DNA from 2 places in the Nocardia sp. NPDC050697 genome. Region 1 is predicted to be linked to the other one. Evidence: riboswitches for the same ligand, from Rfam matches in the RefSeq annotation. Region 1 holds a riboswitch; the other holds the start of a gene.

Region 1 (7,063 bases):
GCCAGCTCGTGCTGCGGGTGCGTCTCCAGGAACGGGTAGCGCACCCAGCCCACCGCCGGGTGCCCCTCCAGGAAGCGGGCCACCTCGAGCGCCGCCTTGGTGGAGTGCTGGACTCGGAGCGGCATGGTCTCCAGCCCCTTGAGCAGGGTCCACGCGTTGAACGGGCTGAGCGCCGGGCCGGTGTGCCGCATGAGCGTCTTCACCGGGCCGTCGATGTACTCCCGGTCGCCGAGGATGGCGCCGCCGAGCACCCGGCCCTGGCCGTCGATGTGCTTGGTGCCGGAGTAGACCACCACGTCGGCGCCGAGCTCAAGGCTGCGCTGCAGCAGCGGGGTGGCGAAGACATTGTCCAGCACCACCTTCGCGCCCGCGGCGTGCGCGAGCTCGCTGACCCGCCGCACGTCGACCAGGTTCTGCATGGGGTTGGCCGGTGTCTCGAAGAACACCGCCTGGGTGGGCACCGAGAGCGCCTGCTCCCACTGGTCCAGATCCTCGCCGTCCACGAAGACCGTCTGCACGCCCCAGCGCGGCAGGATCTCGTTGGCCACCACGAAGCAGGAGCCGAAGAGGCTGCGCGCGGCGACCAGCCGATCCCCGGCCTTCAGCAGCGCGCCGAGCGCGGTGAAGACCGCGGCCATGCCGCTGGCGGTGGCGAAGCACGCCTCCGCGCCGTCGATCAGCCGCATCCGCTCCTCGAAGACGGCGACCGTCGGGTTGCCGTACCGGGAGTAGACGAAGTGCTCCACATCACCGGTGAAGGCGGCCTCCGCCGCCTCGGCGCTCTCGTAGACGAAGCCCGAGGTGAGGTAGAGCGCCTCGGAGGTCTCCTCGAACCCCGAGCGGCGCAGCCCGCCGCGCACGCCGAGCGTGGCCGGGCCGACGTTCTCCGGCAGCGGCCGGTCGAAGGCGCCGCCGGTGATCACGACTGCCGCCAGGGCAGGCCGTCGGCGCGCCAGCCGGCCGAGCCGCGGTGGCCGGTGCCGTCCAGCGGGCCCTCGAAGCCGTCGATCACGTTGTAGGAGGGGGCGATTCCGGCGCCGGTCGCCAGGCTCGCGGCGTTCGCCGAGCGCTGGCCGGAGCGACACAGGAACACGACCGGGGCCTCCGGATCGCGCCCGTCGAGCGCTCGCTTCAGCTGCTCGAGGAAGGCCGGGTTGGGCGAGCCGGTGCCGTCCACCCACTCGATCAGCGCGGTGGGCCGGTCCAGCTCGGTGGTGTCCGGCACCCCGACCCAGCGCCACTCCGCCTCGGTGCGGACATCGATCAGCACCGCGGACGGATTGTCGCGCAACAGCTCCCACGCCTGCTTCGGGGTGATGTCACCGGCATAACTCATGTCGAACCTCCTGTGAATCCACGCTTGCCGCAGGGAAATGCCGATACGGCCAGGTCGTCACCCGGAGCACCCCGCCGCGGAGGAGGGTTGCCGACCAGCGAGCCGGGGCTTGGCGCTGGTTCTCATGACCTTGCGAACCGAGATTGCCCCGGGAAAGCGGGTGCTGTCAATACGAGTTCTCCCGCGTCCGGGCGCGTCATCCGCAGACCAGCCAGCGGTCGCCTTCCTTCGCCAGGGTCCAGGTGGCGGTGGCCGTGCGGCCGGCCACCCGCGTGGTCACCGTGATCCGGCCGCGCTCGCCCTCGACCACCGGGTTCGCCAGCTCGGCGACCTCGATATCGGTGCTGGTTTCCGGCCCGCCGAGCTGCTCGGCGAGCGGCGAGGCGGCCTCGTCGAAGCCGGGGCAGGCGGTGCCGGGCGGGGGCACCAGGTCGCTGCGGCCGCGCGCGTCGGCGTAGTTGCGCACCGCGGCGGCGAGTTTGTCCGCCTCTGTGACATTTTTCTCAGCCGGCGAGAGCACCCCGGCGATCACGATCCCCACCAGGACCAGCACCGCGAGCACGCCGGCGGCCACGAACGGCACGATCGATCGGACTTCCGGCTCGTCGCCGCCGGGCTGCTGCTCGCTCATCCCTCGATGATCACCGATGACCTGGGCCGTCGGCGCACCGGCCCCGGCAGGATACGCGCTGCGCACCCGGGTCGCGGACCGAGCGGAGCAGGGCCGATAGAATGGCTGCTTGCGACTCGTGCCGGAGCCGCCGTCCGATGCTCCGGGGAGAATGGGAGCGCGATCTCAGGTTAGCCTGGGCTAAGTAGACGCCAGATGAACGTATCGACCGAAGGTGCGCGTGAACATGACCGAACAGAGTGAGGCGGCCCGGCCGCTCCGCATTGCGATCGTGGGTGCAGGCCCGGCCGGGATCTACGCCGCCGACGCGCTGATGAAGTCCGACGCGGACGTCTCCATCGATCTCTACGAGCGGATGCCCGCGCCGTTCGGGCTGATCCGCTACGGCGTCGCACCCGACCACCCGCGGATCAAGGGCATCATCACCGCGCTGCACAAGGTGCTGGACAAGGAGCAGGTGCGGCTGCTCGGCAATATCGACTACGGCACCGACATCACCCTGGACGATCTGCGCCGCTTCTACGACGCCGTGATCTTCTCCACCGGCGCCAACGCCGACCGCGCGCTCACCATCCCCGGCATCGACCTGGACGGCTCCTACGGCGCCGCCGACTTCGTCTCCTGGTACGACGGCCACCCGGACGTCCCGCGCAGCTGGCCGCTGGAGGCCGAGAAGGTCGCGGTGCTCGGAGTCGGCAATGTCGCGCTCGACATCGCCCGCGTGCTCGCCAAGACCGGCGACGAGCTGCTGCCCACCGAGATCCCGCCGAACGTCTACGCGGGGCTCAAGCAGAACAAGGCCGTCGAGGTGCACGTCTTCGGCCGCCGCGGCCCCGCGCAGGCCAAGTTCACCCCGCTGGAGCTGCGCGAGCTGGACCACTCGCCCACCATCGAGGTCATCGTCGACCCCGAGGACATCGATTACGACGAGGGCTCCGAGGCCGCGCGCAGGCACTCCAAGCAGGTCGACATGGTGGCCAACACGCTCGAGCAGTGGGCCATCCGCGACCAGGGCAACCGCCCGCACAAGCTCTTCCTGCACTTCTTCGAGGCGCCGACCGAGGTCGTCGGCGACGCCGAAGGCAAGGTCGTCGGGCTGCGCACCGAGCGCACCCAGCTGGACGGCACCGGCAATGTCAAGGGCACCGGCGAGTACCGCGACTGGGAGGTGCAGGCCGTGTACCGCGCGGTGGGGTACCTGTCGCAGAACATCACCCAGCTGCCCTTCGACGACCAGGCGGGCACCGTGCCGAACGAGGCGGGCCGCGTCCTGATCGACGAGAACGCCGACGGCAAGGCCCGCTACCTGCCCGGCACCTACGTGACCGGCTGGATCAAGCGCGGCCCGGTCGGGCTCATCGGCCACACCAAGGGCGACGCCAACGAGACCGTCGCTTGCCTGCTCGACGACAGCAAGGATTTCCCGCGCGCCGAGAACCCCGCCCCCGAGGCCGTGATCGAGTTCCTCGAGGGCAAGGGCGTGCCGTACACCACTTGGCAGGGCTGGTACCGCCTGGACGCGCACGAGCGCTCGCTGGGCGAGCCGGAGGGCCGCGAGCGGGTGAAGGTCGTGGAGCGCGAGGACATGCTGCGCGCCAGCGAGCCGAACAAGGTCTAGGGCGCGACGCCTGCCGGAACGAACCGTCCGGCAGGCGACAGCCGCACCCACCTCGAGGCATTCTGTACACGTGTTCGATGCCCACGTCCACATCTTCGACCCGCGGTTCCCGCTGGCCGAGAACGAGGGACACCTGCCCTCCTCCTACACCGTCGCCGACTATCGAAAGCGCATGGCGCGCTACGACATCAGCGGTGGTGCCGTGGTCAGCGGCTCCTTCCAGGGGACCGACCAGACCTACCTGAGGGCGGCGCTCGCCGAGCTCGGCGCGGGCTGGGTCGGGGTGACCCGGCTCGACCTGGATGCCTCCGACGAGGAGATCCTGCAACTCGACGAGATCGGCGTGCGGGCGCTGCGGTTCAACCTGAAGCGGGCGGCCGGGGACATCACCCAGCTCACCCAGCAGGCGGTGCGCGCGCACGACATCGCGGGCTGGCACGTCGAGCTCTACATCGACGGTTCCATGCTGGCCTCGCTGCAGCCCGTCGTCACCAAGCTGCCCGCGCTCTCCGTCGACCACCTCGGCATGTCCGCCGAGGCCGTGCCGTACCTGCTCGACCTGGTCGACCGCGGCGCCCGGGTGAAGGCCACCGGCTTCGGCCGCGTCCAGATGCGCGTCCCCGACACGCTGCGCCGCATCCACGCCGTGAACCCGCAGGCGCTCATGTTCGGCACCGACCTCCCCGGCACCCGCGCGGGCCGCCCCTTCCGCGACTCCGACGTCGACCTGCTCTGCGACGTCGTCGGCACCGACATGCACGCGGTGCTCGAGGACAATGCCCGCACCTTCTACAAGCTCCCCGCCCGGCACCGCCCCGCCGGCTCCGACCCCCGCCCCGGCCGCTGGCAGGCGGTTCCCGCTGACCCGCCGACGCTCCCGCTGCGCCGCGACCAGCTCCCCCCGCTCGACCCCAACGCCACCCTCCCCCTGCCGGTGATCGAGTAGCTCAGGCGATCACCGCGCCGATCAGCCACACCCCGGTGGCCACCAGCGCCCCGAACAGCTCGATCAGGATCGACAGCCCCACCCCCTTCAGCGCGTGCCCCGTCGACCTGCGCGCCTGCTCCCCGTCGGGCAGCCGCTGGAGCTCCGACAGGTACACCCCGAGCACGAACCCGAGCACCAGCCCGACCACCGGCACCACGAAGAACCCGACGATGCCGAGCACCGCCCCGATCAGCAGGGTCCGATTCGGCACCCCCGCCGCCTTGATGTTCTTCCCCGGCCACGTGTACTTCACCACGCCCGAGATCACCAGCAGCACAGTCGCTATCGCCAGGATCGCCCACGCCGTCGCCCCGCCGGTGACGAACGCCCAGACGGCGATCGCGCCGAAGATCAGGATCACGCCCGGCAGGATCGGCACGATGATGCCGATGAGGCCGGCCAGGATCACCAGGCCGACAAGGACCTCGCCCCATACGCTCACGGGAACATTGTCGCCGATGTCCGGGTCGCATGCAGTATCTCCCGGAGTATGGTGATAAGTATGGCCACGAAGAAGATCACCGTCACTATACCGGAGGAACTTCTGGAGGAGGTCCGCACGGAGATCGCCGAACGCGGCCTCTCGGCGTACATCACCGAAGCAGTTCGCGCGCAGCGAGATCGCGACCTCGTCGGCGAGCTCGCGGACTGGCTGGAACAGGAACACGGAGCCGTCACCGCCGAGGAGGCCGCGGCAGCCGACCGGGAACTCGACGACCTGCATGCCGAGCACCTTCGTCGCCGGGCGGCCCTCGGCGGCCAAGGCGCCGCGTGACACCCGCACGCCGACCTCAACCGGTACCGCAGACCTTCGTTCTCGACAGCGAAGCTCTGGCGCTGGCCGTCCGCGGCGACCGCGCCATGCTGGCCCGGCTGGCCAATGCCCGCGACGGCCGTGTCGACGTGATCACCTCCCCGATGACCCTCATCGAGGCGCACGACCCCCGAATTCCCGCTGCACGATGGAACTGGGTGGCCTCCCGGATGCGGGTGGCGACGGTCGGCAAGGATGAAGCGCGCGCGGCACATGAGCTACTCACCGCCGCCGGGCTGCACGGACACAAATACGCGATCGACGCCGTGCTGGCGGTGGTGGCCATCGGACAACCGGGGTTCGTCACCGTTCTGACCTCGGACGTCGATGATCTGGAGCGGCTGTTGCCACCCACTGTGCTCGTCCGGAAGGTCTGATTCCGCCGCCTCGACCGGCAGCGCGGCGGCCGCGCATAGACCGCCAACCCCTTGTTGTCATACTGTCAATACGAACGGCCGCGACAACGAACCGAGGTAGGGCGTGAGCACAGGAACCACCGGCAAGCAGGGCCCGCTCGCGGGCATCAAGGTCATCGAACTGGCCGGGATCGGCCCAGGGCCGCACGCGGCACTGCTGCTCGCCGACCTCGGCGCCGACGTGGTGCGCGTGCAGCGCCCCAATCTGCTGCCCGGGCACATGGAGCGCCCGCAGTGGCGCGGCCGCACCATCGTGGAGGCCAACCTCAAGGACCCGGCCGATATCGAGAAGGTGCTGAGCCTGGTCGAGAAGGCCGATGTGCTGATCGAGGGGTTCCGGCCCGGCGTCACCGAGCGCATGGGGCTCGGCCCGGACGCCGTGGCGGAGCGCAACCCGCGCGTCGTCTACGGCCGCATGACCGGCTGGGGCCAGGACGGCCCGCTCGCGGACCGCGCCGGGCACGACATCAACTACATCTCCATCACCGGTGTCCTGCACGCCATCGGCCGCAAGGGCGAGCGCCCGGTGCCGCCGCTGAACCTGGCCGGCGATTTCGGCGGCGGCTCGATGTTCCTGGTCTTCGGCATTCTGGCCGCGCTGGTCGAGCGGCAGAACTCCGGGAAGGGCCAGGTCGTGGATGCGGCCATGGTGGACGGCGCGATCTCGCTGTCGCACATGATCTGGGGCATGCGCGGCGTCGGGCTGTGGTCCGAGGAGCGCGGCACCAACCTGCTCGACACCGGCATGGCGTTCTACGACACCTACGAGACCTCCGACGGCAAGTACATGGCGGTCGGCGCCATCGAGCCGCAGTTCTACGCCGAGCTGCTGAAGGGGCTGGAGATCGACCCCGCCGGGCTCCCGCACCAGATCGACCCGAACGGGCAGGAGGAGCTGAAGAAGCTCTTCACCGAGAAGTTCAAGTCGCGGACCAGGGACGAGTGGGCCGCGGTCTTCGAGGGCACCGACGCCTGCACCAGCCCGGTGCTCACCTTCACCGAGGCCGAGCAGAACCCGCACCTGGTGGCGCGGAACAGCCTGGTCGATATCGAGGGCGTGGTACAGCACGCACCCGCGCCGCGGTTCTCGCGGACGCCGCCCGAGGTGCCGAGCGCGCCGCCCACCGAGGCGACGCCGATCGACAAGGTCTGGGCGGACTAGCTTTTCCCGGTGGCGCGGAGTTGTCCGCGCCACCGGCTATCGTTCCGGCCGTGGCACACACGTATGCGCTCTACCTCTCGGGAAACTTCCTCCAGGAG
Region 2 (7,063 bases), on a different contig from region 1:
CAGGCGAACCCCTCGTGCAGCCAGATGTCGCGCCACTGCCGGATGGTCACGCTGTTGCCGAACCACTGGTGCGCGAGTTCGTGCGCCACCAGCCGCTCGGCGCTGCGCCTGCCGTCGCAGTGGTTGGCGCCGAAGATGGAGATGCCCTGCGCCTCGATCGGGATCTCCAGCTCGTCGTCGGTGACGACGACGGTGTAGCCGGCGAAGGGGTAGGGGCCGAAGCGCTCGGTGAAGAGCTCCATCATCCGCGGCTGCCTGGCGAAGTCGTGCTCGAAGGCGGCGCGCAGCCGGGTCGGCACGACGGCGTCCATGGGGACGGGGGCGTGCGCGGGGCCGATCCGGTGCCTGCGGTAGGGCCCGATCTGGATGGTGGCCAGGTACCCGGCCATCGGCTCGGGCTGCTCGTAGACCCAGGTGGTCTGGCTGGCCTTGGTCTGCTTGCGCACCAGGGTGCCGTTGGCGAGCGCGTAGTACGGCGAGTCGGTGGTGATCGCGATGCGGTAGCTGGCCTTCGAGCTCGGGTGGTCGTCGCAGGGGAACCAGGAGGCGGCGCCGTTCGGCTGGCTGGCCACGAGCGCGCCCTCGGTGAGCTCCTCCCAGCCGACCTCGCCCCACGGCCCGCGCATCGGCCGCGGCGTGCCGCCGTACTGCACGGTGACGGTGAGCACGCCGCCGGCCGGGATCGTCTGCTGCGGCGTGATCACGAGCTTGTGGTGCTGGTGCACGTAGCGCCCGGCCTTCACGCCGTTCACGAAGACCTTCGTCACCCGCATGGCCTGCGAGAGGTCGAGCGCGAAGCGGTCGCGCACCTCGGTGGTGACGGCGGTGATCACGGCCCGCCCGGTGAGCCGGTTGCCCGCCACCCGGTAGCCGAGCTCCAGTTCGTACCGGGAGACGCGGTAGCCCCGGTTGCCGTTCTGCGGGAGGTACTCGTCGATGGGGGCGTCGTAGAACTTGCCGCCCATCACACCGTCCCGGGGTCGTTCAGGTACCACGGGGCGATCGGGTTGCCCCACCAGCGGGTGGAGGCGGGGACGGTGTCGCCGCGCATCACCAGCGAGGCCGGGCCGACGGTGGCGCCCGCGCCGAGCGTGGCCGCGGGCAGCGCGACGCAGTGCGGGCCGAGGGTGGCGCCCTCCTCGAGCACGACGGTGTCCATCGCCATGATCCGGTCGTGGAAGAGGTGGGTCTGCACCACGCACCCCCGCTCCACCGTCGCGCCGTCACCGAGCGTCACCAGGTCGGCCTCCGGCAGCCAATAGGACTCGCACCATACCCCGCGGCCGATCTTCGCGCCGAGACCGCGCAGCCACAGGATCATCACGGGGGTACCCGTCGCGGCCCGGGCGAACCACGGAGCCGCCACGGTCTCCACGAAGGTGTCGGAGACCTCGTTGCGCCAGACGAACGAGCTCCACAGCGGGTGCTCGTCCTGCCCGATCCGGCCGACCAGCAACCACTTGGCCAGCACCGCGATACCACCGGCGACCGCACCGGCGATCATCAGCACGATGCCGCTGAGCAGCGCCGTCGCCAGGTGCCCGATGCCGCGGGCCAGCGCGGCCAGGGCGAAGAGCACGCCGAGCCCGATGCCGAAGGTGACCAGCACCGGGATCAGCCGGCAGGTCTCCACCGCGGCCCTGGCCAGCCGCAGCCGGGGCGGCGGGTCGAAGGTGCGGGTGGTGTCGGCGCTCTCCGCGGCCCGGCGCAGCCGCACCGGCGGGCTGCCCAGCCAGGACGACCCGGCCTTGGCCTTCGACGGCGCCGCGGAGAGCACCGCGACCAGGCTGTTCTTCGGCACCCGGCGGCCCGGCGCGGTCATCCCGGAGTTGCCGAGGAAGGCGCGCTTGCCCACCTTCGCCTCGCCGATGTGCAGCCAGCCGCCCCCCAGCTCGTAGCTGGCGATCATGGTGTCGTCGGCCAGGAAGGCGCCGTCGGCGACGGTGGTGAACTTGGGCAGCAGCAGCACCGTCGACGCCTCGACGCTCTTGCCGATCTTCGCGCCGAGCAGCCGAAGCCAGATCGGGGTGAGCAGGCTGGCATAGAGCGGGAAGAGGAAGGTGCGCGCGGAGTCGAGCAGCCGCTCGGTGGACCAGGCCTGCCAGCCGACCCGGCTGCGCACCGGGTGATACCCCTCGGTCAGTCCGATGCTGAGCAGCCGCACTGCGACGATGGTGATCGCCGCGTAGACCCCGAGGCTGAGCAGCACGGCGGGCGGGAGCAGCAGGAAGGCGCGGAGCGCGCCCTCGCCGAGCGTGGTGGTGTCGCGGATCATCCAGGCCAGGAAGAGTCCTCCCGCCGCGAGCCCGATGATCGGCACCGAGGCCAGCCCCATCGAGGAGATGCCGAAGATCGCCACCCAGTGCGCGGCCCGGTCCGGGCGCTCGGCGGGCCAGCGGTGCCGCGCCTTGCCGACCTTGCTCGCGGGCGAGCCCGCCCACTCCTGGCCCGCCTTGACCTTCCCGGCCACCGCCGAGCCGGGCGCCACCTCGGCGCCGCGCCCGATCTTGCTACCGGGCAGCAATACCGAGCGGGAGCCGACCACCGCGCCCGCGCCGACCACGATCGGGCCGATGTGCACCACGTCGCCGTCGATCCAGTACCCGGCCAGATCCACCTCGGGCTCGACGCTGCAGCCCTCGCCGAGCTCCAGCATGCCGGTGACCGGCGGCAGGCTGTGCAGGTCGACGCCGGGGCCGATCTTCGCGCCGAGCGCGCGGGCGAAGGGGACCATCCACGGCGCACCGGAGAGGTTCTCCGCGCCGGAGGCCTCGGAGAGCCGGACCGCGGCCCAGAGCCGCAGGTGCACCGAGCCGCCGCGCGGGTAGCTGCCCGGCCGCAGCCCGGCCAGCAGCGTCCGCGCGCCGAGCACGCAGAGCGCCATCCGGCCGGGCGGCGAGATGAAGAGCACGAAGGCGACGAGCGTCCACCACCAGGAGAGCGCGGGCAGCCACGGCAGCGAGCCGGACCACGCCGCCACATTGCCGACGATGGCGAGCCAGGTGAGCCACTGCAGCCCGGTCAGCGTGGTGAGCGGCACGGTCGCGAGCACCTGGGTGAGCTGCGCCGCGCGCGGGGTCGGGCGGACCGTGCGGTCGACGACGGCGACCGCGGGGGTGCTCCCGTCCAGCAGCTCGGCCATGGCGCCGAGCCGCGGGTGGTCGTAGATATCGGCGACGGTGACCGTCGGGTAGCGGTCGCGGAGCGCGGTGACCAGCTGGGCGGCGGCCAGCGAGCCGCCGCCGAGGTCGAAGAAGTCGGCGTCGGGGCCGGTGATCTCGGCGCCGAGGATGGAGTCCCAGATTCCGGCGATCCAGAGCGCGGTGCCGGTGAGCTCGTTCTCCGGGTCGTCCTCGGCGGCGTTCGGCAGCGGCCAGGGCAGGGCGTCGCGGTCGACCTTGCCGGAGGTCCTGGTCGGCATGTCGTCGACGATGGCGAGGCGGGGGACCAGCGGCGCGGGCAGCTGCCCGGCCAGCGCGGCGCGCGCGGCGCGCAGGTCGTAGTCGGTGTCCGGGCCGGTGAGGTAGCCGATCAGGATCTTGTTGCCCGCTTTGGTGGTGCGGATGGCGGCGGCCGCGCCGGTGACGCCGGGCAGGTGCTGCAGCGCGTTGTCGATCTCGCCGAGCTCGATCCGCCTGCCGCCCAGCTTGATCTGGTCGTCGGCGCGGCCGAGGAAGACCAGCCCCGCGCGGTCGTTGCGCACGAGATCGCCGCTGCGGTAGGCGCGCTCCCAGCCGAGCGCGGGCAGCGGGGCGTACTTCTCCGCGTCCTTGGCCGGGTCCAGGTAGCGGGCCAGCCCGACGCCGCCGATCACCAGCTCGCCGGTCTCGCCCTCCGGCACCGGCCGGCCATCGGCGTTCACCACCACCAGGTCCCAGCCGTCCAGCGGGAGCCCGATGCGCACCGGCGGCTCGCCGGTCAGCCGGGCGGCGCAGGCGACGACGGTGGCCTCGGTGGGGCCGTAGGTGTTCCAGACCTCGCGCTCGGTGTCCCGGGCCAGCCGCTCGGCCAGCTCCGGCGGCACCGCCTCGCCGCCGAAGATGAGCATCCGCACGCCATCCAGCGCCTCCGCGGGCCAGGTGGCGGCCAGCGTCGGGACGGTGGAGACCACGGTGATGCCGCGCCGCATGAGCCACGGGCCCAGGTCGGCGCCGGTGCGCACCAGGTCGCGCGGGGCCGGGACCAGGCAGGCGCCATTGCGCCAGGCCAGCCACATCTCCTCGCAGGAGGCGTCGAAGGCGACCGAGAGCCCGGCGAGCACCCGGTCGCCGGGGGCGATCGGGGCATCCGGCAGGAAGAGGCGGGCCTCGGCGTCGACGAAGGCGGCGGCATTGCGGTGCGTCACCGCGACGCCCTTGGGGGTGCCGGTGGAGCCGGAGGTGAAGATGATCCAGGCGTCGTCGTCGGGGGTGGGGAGATCGGCCCAGTCGCTGTCGTCGGCCGCCCCGGCCTCGCGGGTGCCGGGCAGGATGCCGTCGGCGGTGACGATCGCCGCCACCTTCGCCTCGCCGAAGACCAGCTGCGCGCGCTCCTCGGGGTCGTCCGCGTCCACCGGGACGTAGGCCGCGCCGCAGTAGAGCACCGCCAGGATGGTGACGTACAGCTCACGATTGCCAGAAGGTAGCCGAATGCCGACGCGATCGCCGCGCCGCACCCCGGCTTCGGCGAGCCGGTTCATCGCGGTCTCGATCTCGACCACGAGCTCCAGGTAGCTGAGCACCGTCTCGCCGTCGTCGATGGCGGTCGCGTCCGGGAATTCCTGTGCGGTAGCGGTGATGATGTCGACGAGCGTGCGCGGGGGTGCGGCGAGCGCGCCGCGGCGCAGCGGGTCGGGGAGCGTGGCGGTGCCGGGTGGCGCCGAGCCGGGGGCTGCGGAATCGAGTTCCGGCGGATGGAGCTGTGGTCGGACCATGACGTCCCCACCACCTTTCATCGATGTGCCCACGCTTCCCGCTCGTTCTGCCATGTTCGGGTTACCAGCGGGCGAACCCGGCGGCGACCGGTTGTCCACGCTACTCGGCCGCACGGGTATTTGCGCTGGTCGAAGGGGTGCGTCGCTGTTCATCCGGCGTTCACCCCGGCAGTCGTGCCTGGTGGGGCCCGCGCCGGAGCGGGCTGTGATCTTCGCCGGAGCCGCGCTTGACAACCCCGGTGCGGCTTTGTCAGTCTTTTCGCCAGGTCATGAGTACCAGCGTTCAGCCCCGGCTTGCTGGTCGGCAACCCTCCTCCGCGGTGGGGTGCTCCGGGTGACGACCGGGCCGTCGTCCGACCGGACGCGGCAAGCGCGGACTCGACGGCTCCCCCTTTCGCGAGTCCCCGAACGTTGGGATGACGTGATGACCGCTGTTCTCGAACCGACCTGTGCCCCGCTCGCGGCGACCTCCGGCGACACCCTCGCCGTCCCGCTGGTGCAGGGCGGCACCGTCGGCTACGCGAACTTCGACTACGCCGCGAGCGCCCCGGCCCTGGCCGCGGTGACCGAGCGGGTCTCGGCGCTGCTGCCGTACTACGCCAGCGTGCACCGCGGCGCCGGGTACGCCTCGCGGGTCTCCACCGAGTGCTACGAGAGTGCGCGCGGCACCGTCGGCACGTTCTTCGACGCCGCGGACGACCAGGTCACCGTCTTCACCCGCGGGACGACCGACGCGCTGAACCTGCTGGCCCGCTGCGTGCCCGGCGACACCGTGGTGCTCGATATCGAGCACCACGCCAACTTTCTGCCCTGGCTCGCCAACGGGCGCCGGGTGGTGACCGCGGCCGGCACCGTCGCCGAGACGCTGCGCAGGCTGGTCGCCGAGCTGTGCTGCAAGCCGGCCGCGCTGCTCGCCGTCACCGGCGCCTCCAATGTCACCGGGGAGCTGCTTCCGCTGCGCGAGCTGGCCGAGATCGCGCACCGCTGCGGGGCGCGGCTGCTGGTGGACGCGGCGCAACTGGCGCCACACCGGCGGATCTCGCTGCGCGACACCGGGATCGACTACCTGGTGTGCTCGGGGCACAAGCTGTACGCGCCGTTCGGGGCCGGGGTGCTGGTCGGGCGGCGGGACTGGCTGGACGCGGCTCCGCCGTATCTCGCCGGCGGCGGGGCGGTTCGCTCCGTCTCGGTGGCGGAGACCGAGTGGGCCGCGGCGCCGCAGCGGCACGAGGGCGGGTCGCCGAATGTGCTCGGGGCGGCGGCGGTTGCCGCGGCGTGCGAGGCGCTCGCCGCTATCCCGGAGGAGCGGTTCGTGGCGCACGAGCGGGCGCTGACCGAGCGGTTGCGGGACGGGCTGGCCGGGGTGCCGGGGGTTTCGCAGCCGCGGATCTTCGCCGACAGCGGGGAGGGGGTGGGGATCGTGGCGTTCACGGTGGACGGGTTCGCGCCCGGGCACGTTGCCGCGTATCTCTCCGCGGAGCACGGGATCGGGGTACGGGACGGGCGGTTCTGTGCGCATCCGCTGCTCGAGCGGCTGGGGTTGCCCGCCGCGCTGCGGGCCAGTGTGGGCGTCGGGACGACCGTGGAGCACGTGGATCGGCTCATCGCCGCCCTGCACACTCTGGTGCGCGGGGAGTCGGCGTGGTCCTACGCCGCCGAGGGCGGGGCCTGGAGCCCGGTCCCCGAAACCCGCCCCCTCGGCGCCGATGCCTTCGGCGCCGCCCCCTGCGCCGGATTCTGACCCCCATATCGGGGCCGCAAGCGGCCGCCTCGACTCATGTGCGCTTCGAGTCGGACGGAGGGCCGGGTCGGCCGGGTCGGACCATCGCCGAGGTCCGGCCCGGCCGACCATGTCTCCTCGGCCTGTCGGCCTGTCGGCCGGCTGCCGGGCCCCAGGCCGCCTGCGCCGAAGCGCCCACTTGTGTCGTGGCAAACAAGCCGAGGTGGCCGCTCGCGGCCCCGAGATGGGGGAGCGGAGGCGGGCGCTCGGCCCAGCTCTGCCCCGAGATGGGGGACCGGCGTGCGTTCAGCCCAGCTCGGTCGGCTGGTGGTACCGCCCGTCGTAGTAGAGCAGCGGCGCCGCGGGCGACGCCCCTTGCGTCTCGTCGTGCACCCGGGTGACGAGCCCGGCCACGAAGGTGTGGTCGCCGA

Evidence for each region. A riboswitch is a leader RNA that binds a small molecule or an ion and turns the genes downstream of it on or off. The one in region 1 is predicted to bind S-adenosylmethionine.
Region 2: linked by a shared signal. The riboswitch ahead of AB0H71_RS14915 (aminotransferase class V-fold PLP-dependent enzyme) and the one ahead of AB0H71_RS10575 (rhodanese-like domain-containing protein) in region 1 are both predicted to bind S-adenosylmethionine.

Annotation. Positions count from the first base shown of each region.
Region 1 covers NZ_JBFAHY010000002.1:635,580-642,642, reverse strand. The annotation lists gene AB0H71_RS10580 (O-succinylhomoserine sulfhydrylase) at 1-923, opposite strand, end outside; gene AB0H71_RS10575 (rhodanese-like domain-containing protein) at 920-1,336, opposite strand; SAM riboswitch class IV at 1,352-1,466, opposite strand; gene AB0H71_RS10570 (hypothetical protein) at 1,533-1,967, opposite strand; gene AB0H71_RS10565 (FAD-dependent oxidoreductase) at 2,194-3,585, shown strand; gene AB0H71_RS10560 (amidohydrolase family protein) at 3,656-4,531, shown strand; gene AB0H71_RS10555 (DUF456 domain-containing protein) at 4,533-5,015, opposite strand; gene AB0H71_RS10550 (hypothetical protein) at 5,076-5,348, shown strand; gene AB0H71_RS10545 (DNA-binding protein) at 5,345-5,764, shown strand; gene AB0H71_RS10540 (CaiB/BaiF CoA-transferase family protein) at 5,868-6,965, shown strand; gene AB0H71_RS10535 (hypothetical protein) at 7,016-7,063, shown strand, end outside.
Region 2 covers NZ_JBFAHY010000003.1:651,784-658,846, reverse strand. The annotation lists gene AB0H71_RS14925 (M1 family metallopeptidase) at 1-965, opposite strand, end outside; gene AB0H71_RS14920 (Pls/PosA family non-ribosomal peptide synthetase) at 965-4,912, opposite strand; SAM riboswitch class IV at 5,178-5,291, shown strand; gene AB0H71_RS14915 (aminotransferase class V-fold PLP-dependent enzyme) at 5,337-6,653, shown strand; gene AB0H71_RS14910 (flavin reductase family protein) at 6,939-7,063, opposite strand, start outside.